One region of the Geodermatophilus sp. SYSU D00965 genome, then DNA from elsewhere that is predicted to be linked to it. Evidence: riboswitches for the same ligand, from Rfam matches in the RefSeq annotation. Region 1 holds a riboswitch; each other region holds the start of a gene.
The links. Region 1 has a riboswitch for cyclic di-AMP ahead of ACI789_RS21030 (aggregation-promoting factor C-terminal-like domain-containing protein). Riboswitches for the same ligand answer to the same signal wherever they lie in the genome.
Positions count from the first base shown of each region.

Region 2: another riboswitch for cyclic di-AMP. It lies ahead of ACI789_RS15390 (peptidoglycan DD-metalloendopeptidase family protein); the one in region 1 lies ahead of ACI789_RS21030 (aggregation-promoting factor C-terminal-like domain-containing protein).
Region 3: another riboswitch for cyclic di-AMP. It lies ahead of ACI789_RS19890 (aggregation-promoting factor C-terminal-like domain-containing protein); the one in region 1 lies ahead of ACI789_RS21030 (aggregation-promoting factor C-terminal-like domain-containing protein).

Region 1 is NZ_JBJGYQ010000026.1:29,641-32,883, reverse strand. Features, by position in the region: gene ACI789_RS21040 (FMN reductase) at 1-150, opposite strand, end outside; gene ACI789_RS21035 (LLM class flavin-dependent oxidoreductase) at 147-1,292, opposite strand; cyclic di-AMP (ydaO/yuaA leader) riboswitch at 1,487-1,650, shown strand; gene ACI789_RS21030 (aggregation-promoting factor C-terminal-like domain-containing protein) at 1,885-2,772, shown strand; gene ACI789_RS21025 (hypothetical protein) at 2,985-3,194, shown strand; gene ACI789_RS21020 (class I SAM-dependent methyltransferase) at 3,191-3,243, shown strand, end outside.
Region 2 is NZ_JBJGYQ010000015.1:60,322-63,564, reverse strand. Features, by position in the region: gene ACI789_RS15395 (maleylpyruvate isomerase N-terminal domain-containing protein) at 1-55, shown strand, start outside; gene ACI789_RS15390 (peptidoglycan DD-metalloendopeptidase family protein) at 89-1,291, opposite strand; cyclic di-AMP (ydaO/yuaA leader) riboswitch at 1,323-1,417, opposite strand; gene ACI789_RS15385 (MFS transporter) at 1,756-3,018, shown strand; tRNA gene ACI789_RS15380 (tRNA-Ile) at 3,009-3,082, shown strand; gene ACI789_RS15375 (hypothetical protein) at 3,199-3,243, opposite strand, start outside.
Region 3 is NZ_JBJGYQ010000023.1:67,253-70,495, forward strand. Features, by position in the region: gene ACI789_RS19880 (dihydrofolate reductase family protein) at 1-171, shown strand, start outside; gene ACI789_RS19885 (LLM class flavin-dependent oxidoreductase) at 238-1,227, shown strand; gene ACI789_RS19890 (aggregation-promoting factor C-terminal-like domain-containing protein) at 1,397-1,837, opposite strand; cyclic di-AMP (ydaO/yuaA leader) riboswitch at 2,086-2,244, opposite strand; gene ACI789_RS19895 (alkene reductase) at 2,384-3,243, shown strand, end outside.

The DNA.
Region 1 (3,243 bases):
CTCGCGCAGCTCGACGACCTCCACGGTGGCCTCGTCGCCCCGCTCGCGCAGGGCGGCGACGGTGGCGGCGGTGAGCCGGTCGGCCAGCAGCCGGGTGGACGACGGCGTCGACAGCCCCGCGCTGACGACCGCCAGGGTGCGGGTGGTCACCGGGCGGTCACCTCCTCGGCGGTGCGCCCGGTGACGTCGTCCCCGGCGGCGTACACGGTGCTGTCCTGCCCGCCCCGGGCGGCGACCAGCGAGGCGTGCGTGGGGGCGTCCGGCACGTGCGCCGGCTTGAGCGCGGCGAACTCGCGGCGGAGCACCGGCACGACCTCCTCGCCGAGGATGTCCAGCTGCTCGAGCACGGTCTTCAGCGGCAGGCCGGCGTGGTCGACGAGGAACAGCTGCCGCTGGTAGTCGCCGACGTAGTCACGGAAGCCGAGGGTGCGCTCGATGACCTGCTGCGGGCTGCCCACGGTCAGCGGCGTCTCCCGGGAGAAGTCCTCCAGCGACGGGCCGTGGCCGTAGACGGGCGCGTTGTCGAAGTACGGCCGGAACTCGTTGACGGCGTCCTGGCTGTTCTTCCGCATGAACACCTGCCCGCCCAGGCCCACGATCGCCTGGTCGGCGGCGCCGTGGCCGTGGTGCTCGAAGCGGCGGCGGTAGAACTCGACCATCCGCTGGGTGTGCTCCTTGGGCCAGAAGATGTGGTTGTGGAAGAAGCCGTCGCCGTAGTAGGCGGCCTGCTCGGCGATCTGCGGGGAGCGGATCGAGCCGTGCCAGACGAACGGCGGGACGCCGTCCAGCGGCCGCGGGGTGGAGGTGAAGCCCTGCAGCGGGGTGCGGAACTGGCCGGACCAGTCGACGACGTCCTCGTCCCACAGCCGGCGCAGCAGCGCGTAGTTCTCCACCGCCAGCGGGATGCCGTTGCGGATGTCCTGCCCGAACCACGGGTAGACCGGGCCGGTGTTGCCGCGGCCCATCATCAGGTCGACGCGACCGTCGGCGAGGTGCTGCAGCATCGCGTAGTCCTCGGCGATCTTCACCGGGTCGTTGGTGGTGATCAGCGTGGTCGCCGTCGACAGCTGCAGGGTGCTCGTCCGCGCGGCGATGTGCGCCAGCGTCGTGGTGGGGGAGGACGAGAAGAACGGCGGGTTGTGGTGCTCGCCGAGGGCGAACACGTCGAGCCCGACCTCCTCGGCCTTCTGCGCGATCCGGAGGACCGCCTTGATCCGCTCACCCTCGGTGGGCGTGCGCCCGGTCGTGGGGTCGGTCGTGATGTCGCTGACCGAGAAGATCCCGAACTGCATCTCGTGCTCCAGGTGATTGAGAGCGCAACTACTGCTGCGTGCAACAGTGCCACGGCCTGGCTATTCCGCTGCGGGCGACTCCCGCGCGCGAGGTACCTCACGCAACGGATGTGACCGCCGGGATTGTCACGGGACGGTAACGGCCCCTACGGTGGCTGACGTCCGGTTGGTCGAGCCTCCCATCCCGGGAGCCTGGCTGGACGCCGCCGAGTCGTGTCCGCACCGCTGCGGGCGCGAGCCGGGGACCCACCGCAGTACTGGGGTGAATCCTGCCCGCCGAGCCTCGCTCGGAGGGCAGGTAGGGCACCTTCCCGCCCGAACCCGTCAGCTAACTCGGTAGGCGGCCACGGAAGGAACGGAGAGCACCCGCTTGCCTCACCCACGGGCCCTCGCGGCCCGCAGGGTCACCCGGCCGCGCGCCCCTCGCGCTTCCTCCTCGGCCCGCTGACCCCGCCAGCCCGCGACCGCCGGCGCCCGCGCGTCCCTCGCTGACCGCGCCCGGCACCCCACACCGACCACAGCACCGGGCTGTCCTCGCCGAGACGAGGACCGGTCCCGCGCGCGCCCTCACGCCCCCGGAGCACCACACCCGATGTCCCGCCGCACGCCGCACGACCTCCGCCCGGCCGACGCCGTCCGCACCGAGCCCGCCACCCTGGAGCTCGCCGCTTCCGAGCCCGCCACCGCTGAGCTCCCCGCCGAGCTCGCCACCGAGACCACCGCCCGCCGCCGGCTGCGGCTGCCCACCCGGGGCCGCCGTCCGGCGATCCTGCTGGCCACCGCCGCTGCCGGTGCCGTCGCGGTCAGCGTGCTGACCACCGGTCAGCCGGCCGCCGAGGCCGACGCCGCGACGGTGAGCGCGTCCACGAGCGTCGCCGAGCAGCTGGGCCTCACCGGCTCCTCCGCCGCCGCGACGTCGGACGACCTCGCCCCGCTCGAGGAGCTCACCGCCTCGCGCAGCGAGCGCGAGGCCGCCCAGGCCAGCGCCGCCCAGGCGCAGGCCGCGGCGGACCAGGCCGAGCTCGACCGCCAGGCCGCCGAGAAGGCCGCGGCGGAGAAGGCCGCTGCCGAGAAGGCCGCCGCGGAGAAGGCCGCCGCCGAGCAGGCCGCCCGCGAGGCCGCCGAGCGCCAGGCCGCCGAACAGGCCGCGCGGGCCGCCGCGCCCGCCCGGGCCGCGGCCGCCCCGGCGAGCGGCGGGTCGTTCAAGGACTACGCGATGAGCAAGGTCGGCAGCGCCGACCAGTTCTCCTGCCTCGAGAAGCTGTGGGGCAAGGAGAGCGGCTGGAACCCCAACGCGCAGAACCCCTCCAGCACCGCCTACGGCATCCCGCAGTTCCTCGACTCGACCTGGGCCGGCACCGGGATCGCCAAGACCTCCGACGGCTACCGCCAGATCGACGCCGGCCTGATCTACATCGACAGCCGCTACGGCTCGCCGTGCGGCGCCTGGGCGCACTCGCAGTCCACCGGCTGGTACTGAGCACGCACCCCGTCCCGGGTCCGGGACGGGCAACACCAGCAGCGCCGTCCCGCGCGACGCGCACCGAGAGCCGCACGCCTCCCAGGGAGGGGTGCGGCTCTCGGCGTCCGGGGGCTGGGGCACCCTGGTGTCCGGCTCCCGTCGGCGACGGGGCGGTCGCGAGCGAGACACCGTCGGTGGGTCCACCGACGCCGACACCAGGGAGACGCAGCGTGGGCCGGCGTTCCGTCGAGCAGGCTCCCGGGCCCGGGGACGCCGCCCGGCCACCCGGGCGGGCGCCTCGTGAGCTGCCGGCCGCGTGGGACCGGCCCATCTCGACCGGCAACCTGCTGGCCGACTGCGAGCGGTGGTGCCGCGACCACCTGCCCCGCCGGGAGCCGCGCCCGCCGGACGCGACGCGGGTGGTGGACTCCCAGGCGTGAGACTCGTCCCGTCCCGGTTCGTCCGCGCCCACACCCAGGTCCGCCGGCC
Region 2 (3,243 bases), on a different contig from region 1:
GCAGACCCTCGGCGGCGTGGGCGGGCTCCTCGGCCGGTTGCGGGGCCGCCGCTAGCCGGACCGGGGCCCGGCGGTCAGCAGCCGCCGGTCAGCAGCCGCCGGTGGCGATGCCGTGCTCGTGCAGCCACGGCACCGGGTTGACCCGGCTGGCGTAGAGCCCGCCCTGGTGCACCTCGAAGTGCAGGTGCGGGCCGGTGGACTGGCCCTTGTTGCCGACCTCGGCGATCTGCTGGCCTGCGGTCACCACCTGGCCGGCGCTGACGAAGAAGCGGTTCACGTGGCCGTAGAGGGTGATCTGGCCGTCCCCGTGCTGCACGTACACCGCCTGCCCGAACCCGCTGGCCGGGCCGGCCTGGAGCACGACGCCGTCCTCCGGCACGTGGATCGGGGTGCCGATGGGCGCGGCGATGTCGATGCCCTGGTGCTGGGTGCCCCAGCGCGCGCCGTAGCAGGAGGTGACCCGGCCGGCGGTGGGCATGGCGGTGGCGCTCTGCGCGGCGGACACCGCCTGCGCCTGCGTCTGGCGCTGGTCCCAGGCCGCGCCGGGGTCCGCGGCACCCTGGGCGGCGAGCAGCCGCTCCCCCGCCTGCCGCAGCTGCTCCTCCAGGGAGGCCTTCTCCGCGGTGCGGGCGTCGAACTCCGCCTGGGCCGCGGCCAGGTGGGCGTCGGCGGCGGCCTGCGCCTCGTCGGCGGCCCGGGCGGCCCCGTCGAGCCGGGTGACGGCCTCGCCCGCGGCGCGGTCGGCCTCCGCGACCCGCTGCTGGACGGCGAGGAACTCCTGGAGCTGGGCGGCGCGGTGGTCGCCGATGACCTCCATCGTGGCGGCCTGCTGCAGCAGCTCGGTCGGGTTCTGCGCGTCGAGCAGGAGCTCCATGTCGCCGTACCGGGTGTCGCCGCCCATGTAGGCCCGGCGGCCCAGGTCACCGATGGCCTGCTCGGCGCCGACGACGTCGGCCTGGGCGTCGGCGAGCTCGGCGGCGGTCCGCTCGGCCTCGGCCTGCGCCTGGGTGAGCTGGGCGCGCGCGACCAGCGCGGCGTCCGCCGCGGCCTCGGCCTCCACGGTCATCCGCTGCAGCTGCTCCTCGGCGGCGCGCACCTGCTCCCCGATGCGGGCCACCTGTGCGGTCAGCTCCTCCTGCTCGGAGGAGGCGGGGGTGGCGGGCGCGGCGAGCGCGGCCGGAGTGCCGGCCAGCAGACCCGCTGCAGCGGCGGCGACGAGCAGGGCCCGGCGGCCTCGGCGGGGGGCGGTTGCACGGTCGAGCAGGCTGGTGCGGTGGTGCAGGGTCGCCAAGGCGACGGTTCTCCCATCCTCGCGGCCGCCTACCGGGTTAGCTGACGGGTTCGGGCCGGACGGCGCCCTACCCGCCCGCGCGCAGCGCAGGCAGGACTCACCCCAGTGGATCGGTGGGTCCCCGGTCCGCCTCGACCCCGAGGGGCCTGCGGCGGTTCGGCGGGGCCTGGCCGAGGCCCTCGGTTCCCGAGGAGCTGAGCCCGGCGAGGCCGTCGGGAAAGCTACTACGGATGCGACAGGGGGTCACGATCGGGTAACACCCCCGGCGCGCCTCCTTGCCCGGGAGGGTGACCCCCGGCTACGGCCCGTGCCCGGACGACCCCGCTCCGCTGAGCCCGGACGCTACCGGCCGGCCGGAGCGGGCACCCCGTCGCCCACCTGCACCGACTCCGGTAGACGTGGTGCGTGCCCCCGACCGCGAGCGCGCGCCGTGCCCGCGCCCGAGGACGCGGCGGACCGTCGGCGTGAGATCCCGCACACGATCCTCCGACACGCCGCCGACACGCCGGGCCCGGCGGCGCGGCCTGGTGGTGCTGTGCGCGACCGAGATCACCAGCTGGGGCGTCCTCTACTACGCCTTCCCGGTCGCCCTGCACGACATCACCGCCGACACCGGCTGGTCGGCGCCGACGGCGTCGGCGGCGTTCTCGGGGGGACTCGTGGTCTCCGCGCTGGCCGGGATCCCGGTGGGCCACTGGCTCGACCGGCACGGGCCCCGCCGGGTGATGACGGCCGGCTCGCTGCTCGCGGTGCCCGCGACGGTCGGCATCGCCCTGGCGCCGAGCTACGGCTGGTTCCTGGCGGCGTGGCTGGTCGCCGGCGTCGCGATGGCCGCAGTGTTCTACCAGGCCGCGTTCACCGCGCTGGCCCGCTGGTACGGGGAGGACCGGGTGCGGGCGCTCACCGCCCTGACCCTGGCGGCCGGGCTGTCCAGCACGGTGTTCGCGCCGCTGACCGACGCGCTGCTCGCCGGCCTCTCCTGGCGGCAGACCTACCTGGTCCTGGCCGCGGTGCTGGCCGTCGTCACCGTCCCGCTGCACGCCGTCGTCCTGCCCGCGGCGTGGGCCCGACCGCGGTCGGGCACCCCGGAGGGCCACCGCGGGGTCCCGCCCGAGGTCCGGACGGCGGGGTTCCTGCTGCTGGCCGCGGCGCTGACGCTCACCGCGTTCGGCCTCTACGCGGCCAGCCTCACCCTCATCCCCCTCCTGACCGGCCGCGGGTTCTCCAGCACCCTGGCGGCCACCACCCTCGGCCTGCTGGGCGCCGGACAGCTCCTCGGCCGGCTCGGGTACGCGCCGCTGGCGCGCCGGACCTCCCCGGCCGGCCGCGCCGTGGTCATCGTGCTGGCCTCGGCCGGGACGATCGCCCTGCTCGCCGGGCTGCCCGGACCCGCGGCCCTGCTGGTCACGGCCTCCGTGCTCGCCGGTGCCGCGCGCGGCGCGGGAACGCTGCTGCAGGCCACCGTCGTCGCCGAGCGCTGGGGCGCGGCCCGCTACGGCACGGTCGGGGGGTACCTGGCCGCGCCGATCACCCTCGCCACCGCCGTGGCGCCGTGGGCGGGGACGGCCCTGGCCGAGGTCCTGGGCGGCTACCCCGCCGCGTTCTGGGTGCTGGCCGCGCTCGTCCTCGGGGCCGCCGGCGCCGCCGTCCTCAGCTACCGCGGGGAGGGCGGCCACGGGGGCACGCCCGGGACGGCGTCTGGCAGGCTGGAGGCTCCGGGGCGGTAGCTCAGCCGGTCAGAGCATGGGACTCATAATCCCTGGGTCGTGGGTTCGAGCCCCACCCGCCCCACCCTTGTTCTGTGCTATCTCGGCTGGCGCTCGAGGCGTCTCGGTCGATCCTCGACACCCTCGTCCCATCGAGGCCTCGGCTGACCCGTTCCTGGCCCGGACGCGGATCTCTCAGTGTCAGGCCACGTCCGCCGACCTTCCAGCGCCGTCGGCCTCCTCGGA
Region 3 (3,243 bases), on a different contig from region 1:
GTCTTCCCGGTGACCCTCGGGCAGGGCAAGCGGCTGTTCGGCGAGGGGGCGATCCCGCGCACCTGGCGGCTGACCGCGTCGAAGGTGACCGGCTCGGGCGTGCTGATCGCCACCTACCAGCGGGTCGGTGAGGTGGAGACCGGTTCGGTGGGGCCCGAGTACGAGGAGTGACACACCCGGGAAGGACGGCGGCCCCCGACCCGTTGCTCGTGACAACACCACGGAAGAGGCACCGTCATGAGCATCCCGCTGTCCATCCTCGACCTGGCGCCGATCGCCAAGGGGTCGACCGCAGCCGACAGCATCGCCGCGAGCGTCGCGCTCGCGCAGCGGGCCGAGGAGACCGGCTACCGCCGGGTCTGGTACGCCGAGCACCACAACATGCCGCACATCGCGTCGTCGGCCACGAGCGTGCTGATCGCGCACGTCGGCGCGCACACGTCGTCCATCCGGCTCGGCGCCGGCGGCGTCATGCTGCCCAACCACGCGCCGCTGACCATCGCCGAGCAGTTCGGCACCCTCGACGCCATGTACCCGGGCCGGATCGACCTGGGCCTGGGCCGGGCCCCGGGCTCGGACCAGAACACGATGTACGCCCTGCGCCGGGACCCCCGCTCGGCCGACCGCTTCCCGCAGGACGTCCTCGAGCTGCAGGCCTACCTGGCCGGGGAGTCGCGGGTGCCCGGGGTCGACGCGATCCCGGGCAAGGGCTCGCGCGTGCCGCTCTACGTCCTGGGCTCGTCGATGTTCGGGGCGACGCTGGCCGCCGCGCTCGGCCTGCCCTACGCGTTCGCGTCGCACTTCGCCCCGGCGATGCTCCAGCCCGCGGTCGAGGCCTACCGGCGCGAGTTCAAGCCGTCCGAGCAGCTCGCCGAGCCGTACGTGGTCGCCGGCGTGAACGTGGTCGCGGCCGACACCCGCTCGGCGGCCGAGGAGGCCTACGCCGCCGTCCGTCGGACGCTGGCCGTCGGGCTGTTCGGCCGCGGGCGGTCGCTGTCGGACGACGAGGCGCAGCTGCTGCTCGACGGCGGCGCGGGCCTGCACGTCGACACGATGCTCACCCACACCGCCATCGGGACCCCGGACGAGGTGCGCGAGTACCTCCAGGGCTTCGCGAAGCACGCCGACGCCGACGAGCTGATCGTGGCGCACCAGTTCCCCGGCACGGAGGGCCGGCTGCGCTCGGTCGAGCTGACCGCCGAGGCGATGGCGGGCGCCGGGGCCTGACACCCCTGAGAGCCGTGGCCCGACCGCCCGCGAGTCCCGCCTGACGGGTCCGGGACCTGGTGCCCGGGGAGTCGTGCTCTGCCCACGAGGGTGGGCAGAGCACGACTCCCCGCCGGACCACCTGTCCGGGCGGGCGCGGTCCGTCCGGACAGGCGATCGTCGTCGCGGGTCAGTACCAGCCGGTGTTCTGGGAGTGCCGCCACGCCCCGCAGGGGCTGCCGTACCGCTTCCCGATGTAGATCAGCCCCGCCTTGATCTGCCGGTACGGGTCCGAGGTCTTGCGGATGCCGGTCATGGCCCAGGTGGAGTCGAGGAACTGCGGGATGCCGTAGGCGCTGCTCGTCGGGTTCTGCGCGTGGGGGTTCCACCCGCTCTCCCGCTCCCACAGTTGGTCGAGGCAGCCGAACTGGGTGCGGTTGCCCCCGACCTGGCCCAGGGCGTGGTTCTTGTAGGCCTGCTTCTGCGAGGCCCCGATCGAGGCCAGGGAGTGGTCCCCCTCCGCCCGGGCGACCGAACCCCCGGTGGGGGCGAGGGCGAGGGCCAGGCTCAGACCGGCTGCGGCGGCGAGCCGGTGCAGGGAGCGAGGGCGCTGGTTGTGCTGGTTGTGCATGTGTGTTCCTCGTGCTGTGCGGTCGCCCGGCACCGACGGCGCCGGGACGGTGCTGCGGGACCGGCCGCGGCCGTCGGCGTGTCGTCAGCTGGGCGCGCGGCACCGGCCGGACACGGACGCCCGGCGAGGAGCCGTCGGCCGACGGTGCGTGCCGTGCGGCTGGTCCTGGTGGGTGGACAGGCGGGAGCGCGACGGTCCCGGACCTGTGGGCGCGCGGGGGCTCCGGCCCCAGGCGCGCGGTGGTTCTCCGTTTCTCCCCGGGCCGCCTACCGGGTCAGCTGACGGGTTCGGGCTGGGAGTGCCCTACCCGCTCCCGGTGCTCCCGGGAGCGGGACTCACCCCGGGTGGTGCGGGTGGGTCCCCGGCTCGCGCCCACCACGGTGGGTGCGACTCGGCGGCGTCCGGCGCGGGCTCCCCGGGCTCGGGAGGCGTCGAGGGCCGGACACGGTCACCGTACGAACGCGACGTACATCGCGCCACTCGACGGCCGCCGATCCGCTGTTGCGACGTGTCCGTTGCGGCGGGACGCGCGTCACTGTGAGCGCCGTGACGGTCGCGGCCCGGAATGGCGGCTCCGGTCCGGGCGTCGAACTCCTCGTGGACCTGTTCTCCCCCGTGACCCTGGGCGGCCTCGAGCTCGCCAACCGCGTCGTGATGGCCCCGCTCACCCGCATGCGCTCCGGCGCCTCCGGCGTCCCCGGCGACCTCGTCGTCGAGCACTACCGGCAGCGCGCCGGGGTCGGCCTGATCATCACCGAGGGCACCTACCCGAACCACGAGTCGCAGGCGTTCGTCGGCCAGCCCGGCATCGTCACCGACGAGCAGGTCGAGGGCTGGCGCCGCGTCGCCGAGGCGGTGCACGCCCGTGGCGGCACGATCGTGATGCAGGTGATGCACGGCGGCCGGGTCACCCACCCCGACGTCAACGGCGGCCGCCGCGTGGTCGCGCCCAGCGCCGTCGCCATCAACGGCGAGGGGCACACGGAGAAGGGCAAGCAGCCGTACCCGGTGCCGCACGCGCTGACCGTCGCCGAGGCCCGGGCGACCGTGCAGGACTTCGTCACCGCCGCCCGCCGCGCGATCGAGGCCGGTCTGGACGGCGTGGAGATCCACGGCGCCAACGGCTACCTGCTGCACGAGTTCCTCTCCCCGACGTCCAACCTGCGGACCGACGAGTACGGCGGCTCCCCGGAGAACCGGGCGCGCTTCGTCGTCCAGGTGGTGACGGCGGTGGCCGCGGCGATCGGCGCCGGCCGCGTCGGCCTGCGCATCTCGCCCGAGCACGGCATCCAGGACGCCCTGGAGCCCGACCGGGACGACGTCCTCGCCACCTACGGCGCGCTGCTCGACCAGCTCGCCCCGCTGGGCCTCGCCTACCTGTCGGTGCTGCACCGCGAGCCGGCCGG